DNA from 3 places in the Bradyrhizobium prioriisuperbiae genome. Region 3 is predicted to be linked to each of the others. Evidence: predicted binding sites of a transcription regulator. Region 3 holds the regulator's gene; each other region holds the start of a gene.
The links. Region 3 encodes PhoB, which activates phosphate uptake and scavenging genes when phosphate is short. Its sites were predicted from a motif close to TGTCATNNANCTGTCAT; they were not measured.
Positions count from the first base shown of each region.

Region 1: RS897_RS30280 (RNA degradosome polyphosphate kinase) is a predicted target of PhoB. The motif match lies at 1,999-2,015, and genes of this name have one in related genera.
Region 2: RS897_RS03600 (acetoacetate decarboxylase) is a predicted target of PhoB. The motif match lies at 2,163-2,179, and genes of this name have one in related genera.

Region 1 covers NZ_CP135921.1:6,387,292-6,390,567, forward strand. Annotated here, with positions in the region: gene purM (phosphoribosylformylglycinamidine cyclo-ligase) at 1-246, opposite strand, end outside; gene RS897_RS30270 (CDP-alcohol phosphatidyltransferase family protein) at 409-951, shown strand; gene RS897_RS30275 (P-loop NTPase family protein) at 1,137-1,820, shown strand; gene RS897_RS30280 (RNA degradosome polyphosphate kinase) at 2,089-3,276, shown strand, end outside.
Region 2 covers NZ_CP135921.1:771,111-774,386, forward strand. Annotated here, with positions in the region: gene RS897_RS03595 (homospermidine synthase) at 1-1,188, shown strand, start outside; gene RS897_RS03600 (acetoacetate decarboxylase) at 1,333-2,076, opposite strand; gene RS897_RS03605 (hypothetical protein) at 2,216-2,608, opposite strand; gene RS897_RS03610 (MgtC/SapB family protein) at 2,710-3,276, opposite strand, start outside.
Region 3 covers NZ_CP135921.1:1,491,261-1,494,536, forward strand. Annotated here, with positions in the region: gene RS897_RS06975 (aspartate aminotransferase family protein) at 1-582, opposite strand, end outside; gene RS897_RS06980 (GcrA family cell cycle regulator) at 1,092-1,601, shown strand; gene phoB (phosphate regulon transcriptional regulator PhoB) at 1,702-2,403, opposite strand; gene phoU (phosphate signaling complex protein PhoU) at 2,418-3,131, opposite strand; gene pstB (phosphate ABC transporter ATP-binding protein PstB) at 3,157-3,276, opposite strand, start outside.

The DNA of each region.
Region 1 (3,276 bases), 4.2 Mb from region 3:
GTGCAGGCCGGTGTCGATGGCGATTTTCACCTTGGTGCCGACGCCGTCGGTGGCCGCGACCAGCACCGGATCCTTGAAACCGGCCGCTTTCAGGTCGAACAGGCCACCGAATCCGCCGATCTCGGCATCCGCGCCGGCCCGGGCGGTGGCACGGACCAGCGGCTTGATCATATCGACCAGCCGGTTCCCAGCGTCGATATCGACGCCAGCGTCCGCATAAGTGAGGCTGTCTTTTCGTTCGGTCATGGCGTCCAGGCCGCTTTTCTGAGAGTTAGGTGGTGGTTACGTAAGATTTGGTCCAGGCGCAATGCTTGGCCCTGGGAGCGCGAATTTCCCGTGTTGACAACGGGGCGCCCGGAACCGATCAAGATGACAATGCCTGCAAATCAGGCTCGTCCGGGAAACAGCGTGCTTCCAAATATCATCACCCTGGGCCGCATTCTGCTGGTGCCGGTCATCGTATGGGCGATTGCGTCCAATCAGATGACGATCGCGTTTGCCTTGTTCGTAACGGCGGGCCTCAGCGACGCCGTCGACGGCTTCCTGGCCAAGCGCTTCAACATGACCAGCGAAATCGGCGCTTTGCTCGATCCGCTCGCCGACAAGGCGCTGCTGGTCTCGATTTATGTCGCGCTGGGGGTCTGGGGGGCGATTCCACGGTGGATTGTCATTCTGGTGGTGTCGCGCGATATCATGATCGTCGGTGCCGTGATTGTGTCATGGTTGCTCGGCAAGCCCGTCGCCATGAAGCCGCTGATGGTGTCGAAGCTCAATACGGTAGCCCAGGTCGCCTTTGCCGCATTGATCCTGGCTGCGCTGGGATTTGATTTTGCACCAAAACCGTTCGACGTCATCCTGATGGGGGCGGTGACGATCTTGACGCTGCTGTCGGTGTCTTTCTATCTCGTGGACTGGGTGCAGCACATGAGCGAGATCGAGCCGAGCCGCTGACACGCGTGTGGCGTTTCCGAAATTCCCCTCCACATTCGCGGCGACTTCTTCGAGGGGAATTTCGGAAACATAGGCCACACACGAATCTAAAATTATCTAGTGTCCTGATCGAATTCGAAGTTCGCTCAGGGGGAGCTGCTAAGTGATGCGAACTTCGAATTCGGGACACTAGGGGAGTCATTTGCGTGGCAGGCCGTGTCGTTCGCCCTCGTCAGCTTGCGTTTGCCCTGTCGCACACGGAAAGTCTCACGCGCGATAATTTCCTTGAAGGTCCGAGCAACGAGACGGCGCTGGCGCTGATCGATAGCTGGCCCGACTGGCCGAACCGGATCATGCTGCTGAGCGGTCCGGAAGGATCGGGGAAAAGCCACCTTGCCACGATCTGGGCCGAGCAGGCCGGCGCGCGGGCCATCAGCGCCCATTCCCTGATCGACACCATGGTGCCGGACACCCTCGTCACCGGTGCGCTGGTGATCGAGGACCTCATCCCCGGCACGTTCGACGAACGTGCGCTGTTCCACCTGATGAACATGGCCCGGGAAGACGAAGCCTATGTCCTGATCACGGCGCGCGTGGCGCCGGCGTCCTTCGCGATTCCTCTCCGCGATCTGAACTCGCGGCTGCGGGCGGTTCCCGTGGTCACCGTTGCGGCGCCCGACGACCAGCTGTTCCGGGCGTTGATCGTCAAGCTCTGCAGCGACCGCCAGATGACGGTGGACGAATCCCTGGTGAGTTACCTCGCGACCCGCATCGAGCGCTCGGTCGCGGCGGCGCGGCGGGTGGTCGCAGAGCTGGACGCCGAGTCGCTGCGTTTGCGCCGGCCGGTGACGCGCGCTTTGGCGGTCGAGGTGCTGCGGGACAGCGCCTAGAGCTTCCGTTCCGATAGAATCGGAACGGAAGCTCTAGATTCTTGTTTGACGCGTTTTCTTGACGCGAACCGGTATCCACTTCGCTGGAAAACGCTCTAACGCCGTATCCGGCAAGCTGGGGCGAAGCGGGCGGGTCCGGACGGGCCCGCGCTTGACGGCGTGCCGCCATAGCCCATCATGTCATCGAAACGTCATGTGGTTCGCACATGCTCCCCGCGAACCCCCGCAGGGCGGCAAAGTCGCCATTATCGAGATCGGCTCATTTCTCATGGATTCCGCGCAAGCTGTTGTTTTAAAAGAAAAACCTGAGGCGGAAGAAGCGGTCTCTTCGATCGTCGGCAGCCCCGAGCGATTCATCAACCGCGAGCTCTCGTGGCTGCATTTCAACCGCCGTGTCCTTGAAGAAGCGGTCAATCCGGGACATCCGGTGCTGGAGCGGGTCCGCTTCCTGTCGATTTCGGCGAATAACCTTGACGAGTTCTTCATGGTCCGCGTCGCCGGCATCAAGGCGCAGATCCGCGAAGGCATCACCGAGCGCAGCCCCGACGGCCTGACCCCGACCGAACAACTCGCCCGGGTCAACGAAACCGTCTCCAAGCTCGCCTCGGACCAGCAGGCGATCTGGCGCGATCTCCGCGTCATCCTGGCCGATGTCGGCATTCACCTGATCGACGGCAAGGAGCTCACCAAGTCGGAGCGGACCTGGATCGAAGATCATTTCCTGCACAACATCTTTCCGCTGCTGACGCCGCTGGCGATCGATCCCGCGCATCCGTTCCCGTTCATTCCCAGCCTCGGCTTCTCGATCGCGCTGCATCTGGTGCGCACGGCCGACGGCAAGGCCATGAATGCGCTGATCCGCATGCCCGGCAAGATCGACCGCTTCATCAGGCTGCCGGCTGGCAAGGACGGCGCGATCCGCCTGATGTCGCTGGAGCAGGCGACCAGCCTGTTCATCGGCCGGCTGTTCCCCGGCTACACCGTCAAGGGGCAGGGCGCTTTCCGCCTCATTCGCGACTCCGAAATCGAAATCGAGGAAGAAGCGGAAGATCTGGTGCGGGTGTTCGAGACGGCCTTGAAACGCCGTCGCCGCGGGTCGGTGATCCGGCTCGAACTCGAAGCCAGCATGCCCGAGGAGTTGCGCGGCTTCGTCCAGCGCGCGCTGGCGACGGCCGAGGGTGAACTGTTCGTGGTCGAGGGTGCGCTGGCGATGAACGAGCTGTCGCAACTGACACGGCTCGACCGGCCCGATCTCGAGTTCACGCCCTACGTTCCGCGCCACCCCGAACGGGTGCGTGACCATGGCGGCGATATTTTCGCCGCGATCCGGCAGAAGGACCTGGTGGTCCATCACCCCTACGAGTCGTTCGACGTGGTGGTGCAGTTCCTGCAGCAGGCCGCGCGCGATCCGGACGTGGTCGCGATCAAGCAGACGCTCTATCGCACCTCCAGCAAC
Region 2 (3,276 bases), 720 kb from region 3:
GGCCAGGGCTTTTGCGTCAATCTCTCGGTCGATACCGGCTCGACCGACATCATGGAGCTCTGCAACGAACTTGGCGCGCTCTATATCGACACCGTCAACGAGCCCTGGCTCGGCTTCTACTTCGATTCGTCGAAGGGGCCGGAAGCACGCTCCAACTATGCGCTTCGCGAAGTGACGCTGGCCGCCAAGAAGGCACGCCCCGCCGGCTCGACGACGGCTGTCTCCTGCTGTGGCGCCAACCCCGGCATGGTCTCCTTTTTCGTCAAGCAGGCGCTCATCAACGTCGCCGCCGATCTGAAACTCAATGCGCCGAAGCCGAAGACCAGGGCCGAATGGGCCGACCTGATGCGACAGGCCGGCATCAAGGGCATCCACATCGCCGAGCGCGACACCCAACGCTCGAAGACGCCGAAAGAGCCGGACGTCTTCGTCAACACCTGGTCGGTGGAAGGCTTCCTGTCGGAAGGCGTTCAGCCGTCCGAACTCGGTTGGGGCACGCATGAAAAATGGATGCCGGAGAATGCGCGTACCCACGAAGCCGGTTGCGGCGCCGCCATCTATCTGATGCAGCCCGGCGCCAACACGCGCGTGCGTTCCTGGTGCCCGACCCGCGGCCCGCAATACGGCTTCCTCGTCACCCACAACGAGTCGATCTCGATCTCCGACTACTTCACCGTGCGCGACGCATCGGGCGCGGCGATCTACCGGCCGACCTGCCATTATGCCTATCATCCGGCCGATGATGCGGTGCTGTCGCTGCATGAACTGTTCGGCCGCGCAGCGCGGATGCAGGCCAAGCACCACATCCTCGACGAGAACGAAATCGTCGACGGCATCGACGAACTCGGCGTGCTGCTATTCGGCCATGACAACAATGCCTACTGGTACGGCTCGCAGCTCTCCATCGAAGAAACCCGCAAACTCGCGCCCTATCAGAACGCGACCGGCCTGCAAGTGACCTCTGCCGTGCTCGGCGGCATGGTGTGGGCGCTGGAAAACCCGAACGAAGGCATCGTCGAAGCCGACGAGATGGATTACGACCGCCTGCTTGAAATCCAGATGCCGTATCTCGGCCCGGTGAAGGGTTATTACACCGACTGGACCCCGCTGGAGGGCCGTCCCGGCCTGTTCGCCGAGGACATCGACACCAGCGACCCCTGGCAGTTCAGGAATATCCTGGTTCGGTAAGTCATCTCGCACCAAGTTACTGTTCAAATGGCCGGGGCTCGCTCCGGCCATTTCGATTCGTAGCCCGGGTGAGCGAAGCGACACCCGGGTTCTATTGGCTCGGTTTCCCGGATATCGCTGCGCTCATCCGAGCTACGCGTTCAGCTACTTCTCAGCCAGATAATCGTACGCGACCTCGCCCAATCCCAGCGTGAGGTCGACCTTGAAGTGCAACGCCGAGACCACCTCGCGCACCGGCAGCCGCGCCACGTCCGCAAGCGCGTGGGGGAACAGGCCGAGCGCGGCGGGGCCGGTCCAGGCTTCCTTCAGCACCACATCCTGCAGATGGAAGCGCACCAGTTCGCAGATCCGCGGCGTGCCGTCGACATGCGGGATGATTTTCAGAATGTAGTTCGGCGTCTGCAGCGCATGCATCACCGCCGCCGGATCGGCCGGGCGGTGCTTGTAGCCCATGGTGCCGCTGGCACAGAGCACTGAGCCATAGTGCAATGTGCCCACGAGCACGTCACTCTCGGTGACGATTTTCGGCGATGCCAGCTTTTTCGGAAAACCCCACAATTCGCGGCCGCCAGCGATGGGCGCGTCATCGTCGAGATACATCGCGTGGGTGTAGACGCCCTCCTCGCCGTTGAAACGCACGGGGATCGCCTGCCCGGTCTCGGTGTAGTCGCCAAAGCCGGTGGAGTCCGGCATGCGGATGAACTCGTACTTCACCAGTGGCTCGACCACCTGCAACGGCTCCGGCACCACGGCAGCCAGCGCTTCGGGATCGGTGCGGTAGGTGATGATGAAATATTCGCGATTGAAGAAGCGGTAGGGGCCGGGCGGAAACGATGGATTGGTCAGCGGCATCGAATAGGCAGTTCGTTTCACGTCCTCGATCTTCATGGGCCAGTCTCCGATCCATCGCACACGTCGTGCATGCGCATTATGGAACAGGGACCAAAGGCAGGCGAGGCTTTAAAATCGGCAGCCGTCATCAAAGCGTGATCACGCATGTCACATCGGCGTGCGCCGCGCGTGAGCGCTATTTGGTGTTGATCGGTGGCGCGCTTTTTTCCGCCGGTGCAGGCGGCAACGCCGAGGGCGCGCCGGACTTCTGCGCGTCGGCATCCGGCCGCGCCGGCTCGGGCGCAGGCGTGGTCGGGCGAGTGCCGCCGGGCTTGGATTCGGCGGGCGCGCTGGAGCCGGGGGACTGACCGGTGGTGGCTCCTGATGGGGGCTGCGTTTGGGCCGGCTGCTGCAGGCTGGGAGACGAAGCCTGCGCCATCTGCATATCGCCGGCGGCAATGCGGGCCAGCGAAACGCCTGATAACGCCAGTCCGGCCGCGAACAGGCCGATCCCGAGCCCCATCTGCAGCCGCAGATCCTGCCGTCGTCGGACGATGTCTGTACGGTCGTTATCCTGGCGCAGCGTCATTTCTGCCTCCGAACCTTCGTTCAGAGGGGAAAACGGGCCGACGCCATGAAAGTTCCGGAAGCGCTCCACGGGCACTCCCAACAGAATACCGTCGTTAACTTTTAATCCCGGGTGCTTGCTTCCCAGGTCGCATGACGGACGCCGGCTTGCCGCTCCATATCGGCGACCACCACGTCGAGCTCCTTGGGATCGACCGCGGTGCGGGTCAGACGTGCGACGATCTCGGCCGCGCCGTTGGCGCGGTCGACCACCTCGACATCGCCAACCGGATAGTTCGCAGCTTCCAGTTTCTCGACCAGCAGGTCGCGCACATCAGCCATCGCCGGCGCATCTGCCGTCACCTTGACGTCATAGTCCACTTCCGAGGACTTCTCATCGAGCGGCGAACGGTTGATGGCATTGACCAGCGGGCGCAACAGGGTGTTGCCGGCCAACACGAACATGGTGAGCGCCACCGCCTGGGCAGCGAGATCGGCCCCCGCGCAAGCCCCGACCGCGGCCGAACTCCACAGCGTCGCCGCGGTGTTGAGGCCGCGCACATTGGTGCCTTCCTTCATGATCACACCGGCGCCGAGAAAGCCGATGCCGGAGACCACATAGGCGATCACACGGGTCGCGCCGTCCGGACCCGCGAGATGCATTGCCAGATCGACGAACGCGGCCGCGCC
Region 3 (3,276 bases):
GCGCACGCCGCCCTCGCCCTGCACGGCCTCGATCAGGATGCCGGCGGTGTTCGGGCCGATCGCCTTCTTCGCCGCCTCGATGTCGCCATGGGGAACCTGGTCGAACCCTTCGACGCGGGGACCGAACCCTTCGAGATATTTTTCCTGGCCGCCGGCGGCCAGTGTCGCCAGCGTCCGGCCATGGAACGCGCCTTCGAACGTGATGATCCGGTAACGCTCCGGCTTGCCCTTCGCCGCCTGATATTTGCGGGTGACCTTGATGACCGCTTCCATCGCCTCCGCGCCGGAATTGGCGAAGAAGACGACGTCGGCAAAACTCGCCTCGCAGAGGCGCGCGGCAACCTTCTCGCCGTCCGGGCTCTTGAACAGGTTCGACATGTGCCACAGCTTTGTCGCCTGCTCCTGCAGGGCGGCGACAAGATGCGGGTGCGCATGTCCCAGCGCGTTGACCGCAACGCCACTGGTGAAGTCGAGGTAGCGCTCGCCGTCGGTGCCGTGGAGCCAGACGCCCTCACCGCGCTCGAACGCGAGATCCGCCCGTGCGAACACCGGCATGAGATGGGACGACGTGTTGGTGCTCATGGCAACTCTGCTTGCAAACCTGATTGAACTTTCGGGCGGGCCCTGTCGACAGACCACGATGTGACTCCAAACACTCAGGATTTGGATCGGACACCGCGAGATCGGACGATCGATGGACCTACCCCGGAAACAAAACGTGCCGCCTCGTCGGGCAGCACGCGGCAGTTATTCTATTGGCGCGTCCAATACTGTCAACCTGGCTGTCAACACGGCAATGGTACTGAAAAGCCGCAGAAAAAGCCGTTTATCAAATTTCTATTGCAGAACATGTGGACTTGTGATGCCCGACTCTTGCGCGTGAGTCACGGCATATTGTAGCTTCGGGATGGTCGGATACGACATCTCGTGCGGCAGATCTGATCCTTAACGGTCTCGGTAACAGCGTAGACGCCCGGTTGCGACAGGCGCATCCGGCGAGGGCTAAGGGATTCTGCCGGCAGGGATTTTTGAGACACAGACGTCGCCGACGGCCTCGCGGTCGAAAGGCGCGACACGAAGGGAATGGTGCGATGACGGTAATGGGTTGGACCGACGATCGCGTAGAACAGTTGAAAAAACTCTGGGAGGCGGGTCTTTCGGCCAGCCAGATCGCCGCGGAACTCGGCAATATCACCCGGAATGCGGTGATCGGAAAGGTCCACAGGCTCGGCCTGTCGGGCCGCGCCAAGAGTCCGTCCTCGGCTGCCCCGCGTCAGCGCAAGGCGCGGCCGGCCCAGCATATGATGCGGATCGCGCGGCCGATGTCGCGCGGCAATACCGCGCTTGCGCATGCGTTCGAGGTGGAGGCCGAGCCGGATCCGGTGGCCTACGACAACGTGGTTCCGATGAGCCAGCGGCTGTCGCTGCTGGAACTGACGGAAGCGACCTGCCACTGGCCGGTGGGCGATCCCGGCAGCAGTGATTTCTTTTTCTGCGGCGGCAAGGCGCTGGGCGGCCTGCCCTATTGCGCGCATCACTCGCGTGTCGCGTATCAGCCGGCGAGCGATCGCCGCCGTGACCGCCGTCCGTCGGGCAAGTAGTTCGGCAAGTCGCCGCACGCAGCGGCGGATACCTGGAGAAACAAAAAAAACGCCTCATCATCGATGAGGCGTTTTTTGTTTGAGCTGGCGAAGACCTGCGTCAGTCGACTTTGGCGAAGCGGTCGTCGAGTGCATAACCCGCGCCGCGTACGGTGCGGATCGGATCCTGGTCGCGGCCGAAGTTCAAGAGCTTGCGCAGCCGACCGATGTGCACGTCGACGGTTCGCTCGTCGATATAGATATCGCGGCCCCAGACGCCGTCGAGCAACTGCTCGCGGCTGAAGACACGTCCCGGATGCTCCAGGAAAAACTCGAGCAGGCGATACTCGGTCGGACCGAGATCGATCGGCTGGCCGGAGCGGGCGACACGACGCTTGTCGCGATCGAGTTCGATATCGCCGTAGGTCAGCACCGTGGCCAGACGCTCGGGACTCGCGCGGCGCAGCAGGCCCTTCACCCGTGCCAGAAGCTCCGGAACCGAGAACGGCTTGACAATGTAGTCGTCGGCGCCGGTCGCAAGCCCCCTCACCCGTTCGCTTTCCTCGCCGCGCGCGGTCAGCATGATGATCGGCAGTTGCTTGGTCTCGGGACGGGTGCGCAGCCGGCGGCAGAGCTCGATGCCGGACAGACCCGGCAGCATCCAATCCAGCACGATCAGATCGGGAATTCGCTCCTTCAGCCGGGTATCGGCTTCGTCGCCGCGGGCGACTGTCTCAACGTCGTAACCTTCGGCATCGAGATTGTAACGCAGCAGCGTGGTCAACGCTTCTTCGTCTTCGACAACCAGAATGCGGGCGCCCATGTCTTTTCCTTAGTTCAGTTGCCGGAGGCGGTGGCGAATGCAGTCATATCGCCCTTCGGGCGCTGATCCTGCATCTGCTGGCCTTCGACCATATAAAACACCGTTTCGGCGATGTTGGTGGCGTGATCGCCCATCCGCTCGATGTTCTTCGCGCAGAACATCAAATGGATGCAGAAGCTGATGTTGCGGGGATCTTCCATCATGTAGGTGAGCAGTTCGCGAAACAGCGACGTGCAGATCGCGTCGACCTCTTCGTCGCCCTTCCAGACCGCCATCGCAGCCGGCAGATCGTGGGCGGCGTAGGCGTCCAGCACCGACTTGATCTGCGACTGCACCAGGTTGGCCATGTGCTCGAGGCCGCGGATCAGCTTCAGCGGATGGAAATCATTGTCCAGCGCGCTGACACGCTTGCCGATGTTCTTGGCGAGGTCGCCGATCCGCTCGAGATCGGTGGTCACGCGCATCGCGCCGACGATCTCGCGCAAGTCCACGGCCATCGGCTGACGCCGGGCGATGGTGAGAACGGCACGCTCCTCGATGCCGCGCTGCAGCTTGTCGAGCTCGGCATCGGCCGCGACGACCCGCTGGCCCAGCGCAATATCGCGGCGGATCAACGCATCGACCGACTCGACGATCTGCCGCTCGGCGAGGCCGCCCATTTCGGCGACCAGCCGGGTCAGTTCCTGCAAGTCCTGGTCGAAGGCTTTGGCTGTATGTTCGAAGGCCATCATGTTCTCCCGCGCCTATCGCGCCTCAGCCGAACCGGCCGGTGATGTAGTCCTGTGTCCGGCGGTCCGACGGGGTGGTGAAAATCTTGGTCGTCGGACCGAATTCGATCAACTCGCCCAGATACATGAAGGCCGTGAAATCGGA